Linked DNA regions of Pseudoduganella albidiflava. Each later gene encodes a partner of the first gene's protein in a complex. Links are inferred from orthologs where the notes say so. Each region holds a gene or a part of one and is shown in the gene's direction. Other genes may lie near its edges.

Region 1 (6,096 bases):
TTGGCAATTGCTGTTTAAGCTTGGCGGCAACCGATGCGTTCGGTGTCGACAGCACCAGCTGGCCGGCCTCGAACGACAGGATGTCGCAGAAATTGAAGGCGGCCGGCAGGACTTTCGCGCAGTCCTGCTGCAACTTCGCCATGCGCTGCACGGCCGGCAGCAACGCCGCGAGGCGGTCGTCGCGGCGCAGGAAGTCGGTGGCTTCGACCGCCGTCCGGTTCCGGCGGGTCTGGTCGAAGGCATTGAAGGAGTTGAATCGCATGCGCGAAACATAGCATAGCCGCGCCGTGCATGCAGCAACGGCGGCGTGGCGGCGGGTGCATGCGATGCCGGACAGGAGTCGGGCGCACTGCACGGGAAGCTGCAGGGTGAGCTGTAAAGCGAACGGCAAGTTCCCCTGAGGCTATTGTCTTTCCGGCAGCCATCCCCATGTACCCCCGTGCTAAAATCATGGTCTTTTGCCACAGGCTTTGGGCGAGGTCGCGAAGCGAGCTTTTTTTAAACGGCGTTTATTCAAGAATTCAAGCATGTCCTTACTGACCGCGATTTTCGGCAGCCGTAACCAGCGGCTGCTCAAGCAGTACCAAAAAACCGTCAAAGCAATCAACGCTCTCGAACCCGAGTACGAAAAGCTGTCGGACGCCGAATTGCAGGCCAAGACGCCCGCCTTCAAGGAACGCGTGGCAGCCGGCGAGGCGCTGGACGACTTGCTGGTGGAAGCCTTTGCCGTATGCCGCGAAGCGTCCAAGCGCGTCTTCAAGATGCGCCACTTCGACGTGCAGCTGCTCGGCGGCATGGTGCTGCATTACGGGAAAATCGCCGAGATGCGCACCGGTGAAGGCAAAACGCTGACGGCAACCCTGCCGGCCTACCTGAACGCGTTGTCCGGCAAGGGCGTGCACATCGTGACCGTCAACGATTACCTGGCCCAGCGCGACGCCGAAACCATGGGCAAGCTGTATCGCTGGCTGGGCCTGACCACGGGTGTCAACCTGGGGCAGATGGAACACTCGGTCAAGCAGCAGGCCTATGCGTCGGACATCACGTATGGCACCAACAACGAATTCGGTTTCGACTACCTGCGCGACAACATGGTGTTCGACATCCGCGACCGGGTGCAGCGCGGCCTGAATTACGCGATCGTCGACGAAGTCGACTCGATCCTGATCGACGAGGCCCGCACGCCGCTGATCATTTCCGGCCAGGCCGAGAACCACACGGACCTGTACCACAAGATCAACGAAGTGCCGAAGCTGCTGACCCTGCAGATCGGCGAGGAAAAGCCGGACGGCAAGGGCAATGTCGAAGTGCCGGGCGACTATACGAAGGACGAGAAAGCGCACCAGGTGCTGCTGACCGAAGCCGGCCACGAGAAGGCCGAGGCGATCCTGACGAAAATGGGCCTGCTGCCGGAAGGCGCCTCGCTGTACGACTCCGCCAACATCACGCTGGTGCACCACCTGTATGCCGCGCTGCGCGCGCATGCGCTGTACCACAAGGACCAGCACTACGTGGTGCAGAACGGCGAAGTGGTGATCGTCGATGAATTCACCGGCCGCATGATGACGGGCCGCCGCTGGTCCGACGGCCTGCACCAGGCGGTCGAGGCGAAGGAAGGCGTGAAGATCCAGAACGAGAACCAGACGCTGGCCTCGATCACGTTCCAGAACTACTTCCGCATGTACACCAAGCTGTCCGGCATGACCGGTACCGCCGATACGGAAGCATTCGAATTCCAGGACATCTACGGCCTGGAAACCGTGGTGATCCCGCCGAACCGCCCGTCCGCCCGCAAGGACAAGCAGGACCAGGTATACAAGTCGGCCCAGGAAAAATACCAGGCCATGGTGACCGACATCCGCGATTGCTACGAGCGCGGCCAGCCGGTGCTGGTGGGTACCACGTCGATCGAGAATTCCGAGCTGCTGGCGTCGATCCTCGACAAGGCCAAGCTGCCGCACAACGTGCTGAACGCGAAACAGCACGCCCGCGAAGCGGAGATCATCGCGCAGGCCGGCTCGCCGAAGGCGATCACGATCGCCACCAACATGGCCGGCCGCGGTACCGACATCGTCCTGGGCGGCAATGTCGAGAACCAGATCAAGTTCCTGGAAGCCGATCCGAACCTGTCGGACGCCGAGAAGCAAGCGCGCGCGCAAAAGCTGCGCGATGGCTGGCAGGCGCTGCACGAGCAGGTGGTGGCGGCCGGCGGCCTGCACATCATCGGCACCGAGCGCCACGAATCGCGCCGGGTGGACAACCAGCTGCGCGGCCGTTCCGGCCGCCAGGGCGACCCGGGCTCCTCGCGCTTTTACCTGTCGCTGGACGATCCGCTCCTGCGCATCTTCGCCGGCGACCGCGTGCGCGCCATCATGGAACGCCTGAAGATGCCGGAAGGCGAGCCGATCGAAGCCGGTATCGTCACGCGCTCGATCGAATCGGCGCAGCGCAAGGTCGAGGCCCGCAACTTCGACATCCGCAAGCAGCTGCTCGAATACGACGACGTCTCCAACGACCAGCGCAAGGTGATCTACCAGCAGCGTAACGAGCTGCTGGAAGCCACCGAGATCGCCGAAATGATCCAGAACCTGCGCCACGGCGTGTTCACCGACCTGGTGCGCCAGTACGTGCCGGAAGAATCGGTCGAAGAGCAGTGGGACGTGCCGGCCCTGCAGGCCGCGCTGGCTGCCGAATGGCGCATCGACGTGCCGCTGACGGAAATGCTGGAGAAGGAATCGAACCTGACCGACGAAGACCTCGTCGAGCGCGTGGTCGCCGCCGCGGACGAGCAGTACAACGCCAAGATCGCCATCGTCGGCAAGGAAGCGTTCGGCGGCTTCGAGCGCAGCGTGATGCTGCAGGCAGTGGACAGCCACTGGCGCGAACACCTGGCGGCGCTGGACCACCTGCGCCAGGGTATCCACCTGCGCGGCTATGCGCAGAAGAACCCGAAGCAGGAGTACAAGCGCGAAGCGTTCGAACTGTTCGCCCAGATGCTGGACCTGATCAAGAACGAAGTGGTGCGCCAGGTGATGACGGTGCGGATCCAGTCGCGCGAGGAAGTCGAAGCGGCCGAGGCGGCCCTTGCTGCCACGCACCTGGAAAACGTGAGTTTCCAGCACGCCGACTTCGATCCGAACGCGGCGCCGGAAGAACTGCTGGCGCCGACCGCCCATCCGGCTCCCGGCGGCATGCAGGAGGCCACGGTGCAGGTCGGGCCGAAGGTCGGCCGCAACGACCCCTGCCCATGCGGCAGCGGCAAGAAGTACAAGGCTTGCCACGGCAAGCTGGCTTGATGAAGAAACCGGGGCGTGCCCCGGTTTTTTTTTGCCTGTACCTGATCCCGGTTGTTCACATCTCGACAGGCGCTTGCATTACCATCGCCGTTTTACTCCCGCGCCGCCCGCCCATGAAAACCAGCACCATCATTCTTGCCCTCGCCACCTGCCTCGGCACCGCGCTGCCCGTGGCGGCGCACGCGGCCAGTTTCGATTGCAAGAAAGCGGCGACGCCCGTGGAGGCCATCATTTGTGCCGATCCCGCGCTGTCGAAGGCGGATGAAGAGGTAGCCGTGCTGTACCGGCGCCTGCTCAAGCTGGACCCTGGCGCGAGGCAGGGGCAGCGGGAGTGGCTGCGCACGGTCCGCAACCGGTGCAGGGACGTCGCATGCCTGCGCGCGGCATACGAGGAACACGACACCCAGCTGCGGCTTTCGCTGGAGGCGGACAACGAGGAAGCAACGCCCGGTGCCGCGCCACCGGCGCTGCGCTGAAAGCGGGCGCCAATGCAAAAAGCCCGGCACATGGCCGGGCTTTTCATTGCGCGATGAAGCAGCTTACTGCAGCGTCAGGATGACCTTGACGGTATCGTCCACGGCCGACTTGTCGATGTAGCCGATGGCTTTCGGATCGTCCGCCACGGCTTTCTTCACTTCGGCGTTCGACTTGAACTCCTTCGGCGCCTGGGCCTTGCCGGTGAAGACCAGCTTCGACCAGATGGCTTTCACCTGGGCGGCGTCCTTGTCGGTCACCTTCTTGTAGAACTCGTTGCGGATCGCCGAGCCGTCGGCCTGGTCGACCGGCGTGAACATCGTCGATTTACCCAGGAAGAACTGGGCCGCCTGCTCGGAGAACATGCGGGTGGCCGGGTTCTTGGCGCTGACGATGACCACGGTCTCGGCAAACGCCGAGGAAGGCAGGATGGAGGCCGTCGCGGCGAGGGCGGCGATGACCAGGGTGATAGTGATCTTTTTCATGTGCATTCCTTAGAAAACGAAGTCCACGCCGGCAGCGATCACGGTGACCTTCTTGCCGACGCCGGCCGGCGTCACGTCGCTCAGGAAGCCGTTCTTGGCGCCCGGCTTGATGCGGTCGACCTGCACCTTCAGCGCGGCCGACTGGGCGAAGTCCCAGCGCACGCCGATCAGGTCGGACGACTGGCTGCCAGGAGCCAGCAGGTTCTTCACGCCGGCGTTCAGCGTCGGGATGCGTGCCAGCGCGGCCGGCACGGAAACGTTCGAGCCCTTGCCGTCGTACTTGGCGTGCGCGTAGTACGGCAGCACCTTGCCGAAGCGGTAGCCGGCCATCAGGTACCAGGCGTTGCTGTCGGCCAGGTAGACCGGATCCTTGGCGCGGCGCATGCCGAATTCGGACTGCACGACGATATTGTTCCAGTCGGCCAGCAGGCCCACCGAGGTGAAGGCGACGCGCTTGGTCTCGGCGATCGTGATGTCGCTGGCCAGCTGGCCGAAGCCCACCGTCGTCAGCGTGTTCGTCAGCGAGTTGATCGGCTTGACGTCGGTGGCCTTCAGCTTGCCCTGCATGTGGGCGAAACGCAGCGTGACCGGGCCATGCTCGGCGCTGACCGCGAAGCCGGCAGCCGGCGCCTGGTAGCGCGGCTCGGAACGGTCGGACGACACGTACGATTTGCCGCGCGAAATGCCGACGAAGGCTTGCGCCGTCACGTTGGTGTCGCCGAAGGCGCGCTGCCAGTTGACGTCCACGCCGTCGACGCTGTCGATGATCATCTGGCCGTACATTTCCACCGGCGGGCGCATCATCGTGTTCGCGTAGCCCACGTTCTGGTAATCGGAGATCAGGAAGCCGGGCACCGCCACGCGGCCGGCGCGCAGCGCGACTTCATCGCTGACCTTGTACTTGACGAAGGCCCATGCCAGTTCGGTCGTGAAGCTGTCACCGGTCGACTTGCGCGACAGGATCTGCGTGGTGGCGGACAGCTTGTCCGAGAACGTGTACGTGGCTTGCAGGCCCAGGTTCGAGTCGAGGCCGATGGTGGTGGTGCCGGCCGTGCCTTCGCGCTGGTTGGCGCGGGTGTAGCGCGCGTCTTCCGTATTGCTCTTGGCGGCGGCCAGCGTGCCGAAGCCGCTGACGTTGAGTTTGCCGTCGCCGATGGCGATCGCGTTGGCCGCGCCGGTTTGCATCAGGCACAGCGCGCCCAGGACGAATGCTGCTGACAGTTTCAATTTCATGTTGGGGAGTCCGTTCCGATTGTTTTGTATGGGGTATTGCCTGCCATGAGGGCCGCTGCGGAGGTAGGGGAGCGGCACGCTGTTCATGACAAAGTGCATGCGGTCTCTACCTTAGGTGATATTTCCGAAAAGCACCAAATTTAATTTCCGGAAAGATACAAAACATGAAAGTTACTGTCGCTTTTTGTGAACTGATTGCGCTATCGAAGGCTGTTTACGAAACAATTTCTACTCAAAAATATAAGACTTTCCGCACTCGCCCGGAGATGGCGGCCACCTGTTGCCACAGGTATTACAATAGCGATTTCACCAACCCGCACGAGAACATCACATGGCCGTCAATTCCCCCATTCCTGTCGCTGCTGAACTGAAACCTGTCGCCGGTATCGAGATCGGCTACGCCGAGGCCGGGATCAAGAAACCGAACCGCAAGGATGTGCTGGTGATGAAGCTGGCCGAGGGGGCCACGGTGTCCGGCGTGTTCACGCTGAACCGTTTCTGCGCGGCGCCCGTGCAGATCTCGAAGGACAACCTGGCGGCGGCCAAGGCCGGCGGCAAGCCGATCCGCGCACTGCTCGTCAACACCGGTAACGCCAATGCCGGCACGG
Region 2 (3,979 bases), 750 kb from region 1 along the record:
TCGAACAACCCGTACAACCTGGTGCGCGCCACCCTGGACGGCCTGTCGAAAATGAGCACTCCTGCCGAGATCGCTGCGAAACGCGGCAAGTCGGTAGAAGACATTCTGGCTTAAGGGGATGACCATGAGCACTATCAAAGTCAAACTGGTGAAGGGCCTGATCGGCACCCGCCAAGACCACCGCGCTACCGTGCGTGGTCTGGGCCTGCGCCGTGTCAACTCGGTTTCCGAGCTGCAGGACACGCCATCGGTACGCGGCATGATCAACAAGGTCGCTTACCTCGTTAAGGTTGTATCGTAAGCCCCGGCTTACGATCTGGAGAACACAATGGAATTGAATACCATTCAACCAGCCGAAGGCGCGAAACACGCCAAGCGCCGTGTTGGCCGCGGTATCGGCTCCGGCCTGGGCAAGACTGCCGGCCGTGGTCACAAAGGTCAGAAATCGCGTTCGGGCGGCTTCCACAAGGTCGGCTTCGAAGGCGGTCAGATGCCTCTGCAGCGCCGCCTGCCGAAGCGTGGCTTCAAATCGCTGAACGCAACCTTCAAGGCTGAAGTTCGCCTGTCCGACCTGAACAACCTGGCAGTCGGCGAAGTCGACCTGCTGGTGTTGAAGCAGGCTGGCGTGCTGTCCGTGCTGGCCCGCGACGTGCGCGTGATCGCATCTGGTGAAATCACTAAAGCAGTGTCCATCAAGGGCCTGAAAGTGACCGCCGGCGCGAAAGCAGCCATCGAAGCGGCTGGCGGCTCGGTAGCCTGAGACGCTTGAGCTTGAACGGAGCGAAAATTGGCGACTAATCCGCAGCTTGCTAAAAGTGCCGCAGCCGGTTTCCCCTGGAACCGTCTGTGGTTTTTGCTGGGCGCTCTGGTAGTCTACCGCATCGGGGCACACGTCCCGGTGCCGGGGATCGACCCGGTACAGCTGGCCGCACTGTTCAAGTCGCAAGAGGGTGGCCTGCTGGGCATGTTCAACATGTTCTCCGGCGGCGCCCTGTCGCGCTTCACGGTGTTTGCGCTGGGCATCATGCCCTACATCTCGGCCTCGATCATCATGCAGTTGCTGTCGATCGTGTCGCCGCAAATGGAAGCGCTGAAGAAGGAAGGGGAAGCTGGCCGTCGCAAGATCACCCAGTACACCCGTTACGCCACCGTGGGCCTGGCATTGTTCCAGGCATTCGGCATCTCCGTCGCGCTGGAAGCCCAGCCTGGCCTGGTGATCGATCCTGGCATGGCGTTCCGCTTCACCACCGTCGTGACGCTGCTGACCGGCACCATGTTCCTGATGTGGCTGGGGGAGCAGATTACCGAGCGTGGTCTCGGTAACGGCATCTCCATCATCATCTTTGCCGGTATCGCCGCCGGTCTGCCGAGCGCAATGGGTAGCTTGTTCACCCAGGTGTCGACCGGTGCGATCAGTGCGATCTCCGCCATCATCATCGTGATCCTGGTCGCAGCCGTGACCTATGTCGTGGTGTTCGTGGAACGTGGCCAGCGCAAGATCCTGGTGAACTATGCCAAACGTCAGGTCGGCAACAAGATCTACGGTGGGCAAACCAGCCACCTGCCGCTGAAGCTGAACATGGCAGGCGTGATTCCGCCGATCTTCGCATCGTCGATCATCTTGTTCCCGGCCACTATCGTGGACTGGTTCGCACGTGGCGCGGACAACAGCAACCCTGTTGTGCGCTTCCTGAAAGATCTGGCTGCTTCGTTGAGCCCAGGCGAGCCCATCCATGCACTGCTGTATGCTGTGGCAATCGTGTTTTTCTGCTTCTTCTACACCGCACTGGTGTTCAACAGCAAGGAAACAGCGGACAACTTGAAGAAGAGCGGGGCCTTTGTGCCAGGGATTCGTCCCGGTGAGCAGACTGCCCGTTACATCGACAAGATCCTGACCCGATTGACCCTGGCAGGCGCCGTCTACATTACCCTGGTGTGCCTGTTGCCGGAGTTTATGCAAGCCCAGTGGAAAGTGTCCTTTGTATTCGGCGGCACCTCCCTGTTGATCATCGTGGTCGTGACCATGGACTTCATGGCCCAGGTCCAGAACTACGTGATGTCGCAGCAATATGATTCACTGCTGCGCAAGGCGAACTTCAAGGGCGGCATTCCGACCCGCTAATTGGCAATGGCACGATAAGGTCACCATGGCAAAAGACGACGTCATACAGATGCAGGGCGAGATTCTGGAGAATCTCCCGAATGCAACGTTTCGAGTAAAGCTGGAAAACGGCCACGTGGTGCTCGGCCACATTTCGGGTAAAATGCGGATGAACTACATCCGCATTCTCCCCGGTGACAAGGTAACGGTGGAGTTGACGCCGTACGACCTCTCCCGGGCCCGTATTGTGTTCCGGACCAAGTAATTTTAAGTATCGAATCCAAGAAGAGAGTGCAAAATGAAAGTTAACGCTTCAGTCAAGCGGATCTGCCGCAACTGCAAGATCATCAAGCGCAAAGGCGTCGTTCGTGTTATCTGCGTCGAACCGCGTCACAAGCAGCGTCAAGGTTAATCGAGGAATAACGAATGGCACGTATTGCAGGGGTTAACATCCCAAATCACCAGCACACCGTGATCGGCCTGACGGCAATTTACGGTATCGGCCGTCCGCGCGCGCAGTTCATCTGCGCACAGACGGGTGTTGCTACCAACAAGAAGATCAAGGACCTGGACGACAGCGAGCTGGAAAAGCTGCGTGATGAGATCGGCAAGTTCGTTGTTGAAGGCGACCTGCGCCGCGAACTGTCCATGAACATCAAGCGTCTGATGGACCTGGGTTGCTACCGCGGCATGCGTCACCGCAAGGGCCTGCCGGTCCGCGGCCAGCGTACCCGCACCAATGCTCGTACCCGCAAAGGTCCGCGCAAAGCCGCTCAATCGCTGAAGAAATAATCTAGGAAACCACTATGGCCAAGCAACAAAGTAGCGCAGCAGCAGCGCGCGTTCGCAAGAAAGTCAAAAAGAACGTCGCTGAAGGCATCGCTCACGTTCACGCTTCGTTCAACAACACGATCATCACGATCACCGACCGCCAGGGCAACGCCCTGTCGTGGGCAACTTCGGGCGGCGCCGGCTTCAAGGGCTCCCGTAAGTCGACCCCGTTCGCAGCGCAGGTTGCTGCCGAAGCGGCTGGTAAAGTTGCGCAGGAATGCGGCGTCAAGAACCTGGAAGTGCGTATCAAGGGCCCAGGTCCTGGTCGCGAATCCGCTGTTCGCGCGCTGAACAACCTGGGCATCAAGATCACCGAGATCCAGGACGTGACGCCAGTGCCGCACAACGGCTGCCGTCCGCCGAAGCGTCGCCGCATCTAAGCACCATCGGATGCATTGACCATGGCCGGTTCCCCGCGAACCGGCCACCGTCACCCTGATGTAAAAATCGCTGGAACAGTTGATCGGAAACGGTTACACTGTCCGGCTATTTTTGCCTGTCGATTTTTCGTCGGCGGGCTTGTTGAGCCACCGTCTGACGGATTAGAGGGTCAGACTAGCGCCTGTTCGCATCCACCGATGTGATCCGGGGCGTCATTTATATTTAAGGAAAATACCGTGGCACGTTATATCGGACCAAAAGCAAAACTCTCCCGCCGTGAAGGCACTGACCTGTTCCTGAAGAGCGCCCGCCGCTCGCTGGATTCCAAGTGCAAGCTGGACATCAAGCCAGGCCAGCACGGCGTCAAGTCGGGTGCCCGCACCTCCGACTACGGCAACCAGCTGCGCGAAAAGCAGAAGGTCAAGCGTATGTACGGCGTGCTGGAACGCCAGTTCCGCCGCTACTTCGCCGAAGCCGACCGCCGCAAGGGCAACACCGGCGAAACGCTGCTGTCCCTGCTGGAAACCCGCCTGGACAACGTTGCTTACCGCATGGGCTTCGGCTCGACCCGCGCTGAAGCACGCCAGCTGGTCTCGCACAAGGCTTTCACCGTGAACGGCAATGTCGTGAACATCGCTTCGTACAACGTGAAAGTGGGCGACGTGA

Evidence for each region. Proteins that work in one complex are often made in the same cells at the same time.
Region 2: the proteins of secA (region 1) and secY are in contact, whole or in part, in a crystal structure (PDB 3DIN), measured with the Thermotoga maritima proteins. The link is inferred for Pseudoduganella albidiflava from one-to-one orthologs. Residues at the interface, in WP_004082002.1 of Thermotoga maritima: Glu261, Ala262, Arg263, Lys300, Ala301, Arg302, Thr303, Ile304, Ile305, Leu323, Tyr324, Asp325, Pro326, Val329, Ser330, Tyr333, Ile336, Lys340, Phe345, Val349, Glu363, Phe364, Tyr374, Ser375, Gly376, Gly377, Glu393, Ile395, Thr482, Ser483; in WP_004081795.1 of Thermotoga maritima: Glu108, Gly109, Glu110, Glu111, Ala236, Glu237, Arg238, Arg239, Ile240, Thr241, Ile242, Gln243, Tyr244, Ala245, Arg246, Arg247, Val248, Thr249, Gly250, Arg251, Arg252, Val253, Tyr254, Gly256, Ala257, Ser258, Thr259, Tyr260, Leu261, Pro262.

The regions. Positions count from the first base shown.
Region 1 is NZ_CP036401.1:5,705,950-5,712,045, reverse strand. Bases 213-3,496 are described here. They hold secA (preprotein translocase subunit SecA), read left to right. Parts: upstream 213-527; coding sequence 528-3,296; downstream 3,297-3,496. Other genes in these bases: EYF70_RS23635 (lysozyme inhibitor LprI family protein), read left to right, coding at 3,410-3,496; EYF70_RS23645 (DciA family protein), read right to left, coding at 213-262. Also shown: more of EYF70_RS23645, read right to left, coding at 1-212; more of EYF70_RS23635, read left to right, coding at 3,497-3,772; EYF70_RS23630 (type 2 periplasmic-binding domain-containing protein), read right to left, coding at 3,836-4,255; EYF70_RS23625 (porin), read right to left, coding at 4,265-5,488; bifunctional glutamate N-acetyltransferase/amino-acid acetyltransferase ArgJ, read left to right, coding at 5,820-6,096. UniProt on the Escherichia coli protein: Required for protein export, interacts with the SecYEG preprotein conducting channel.
Region 2 is NZ_CP036401.1:6,456,468-6,460,446, reverse strand. Bases 1-2,954 are described here. They hold secY (preprotein translocase subunit SecY), read left to right. Parts: upstream 1-787; coding sequence 788-2,122; downstream 2,123-2,954. Other genes in these bases: rpsK (30S ribosomal protein S11), read left to right, coding at 2,908-2,954; rpsM (30S ribosomal protein S13), read left to right, coding at 2,528-2,893; rpmJ (50S ribosomal protein L36), read left to right, coding at 2,400-2,513; infA (translation initiation factor IF-1), read left to right, coding at 2,148-2,366; rplO (50S ribosomal protein L15), read left to right, coding at 329-760. Outside these bases: more of rpsK, read left to right, coding at 2,955-3,312; rpsD (30S ribosomal protein S4), read left to right, coding at 3,550-3,979. UniProt on the Escherichia coli protein: The central subunit of the protein translocation channel SecYEG. Consists of two halves formed by TMs 1-5 and 6-10.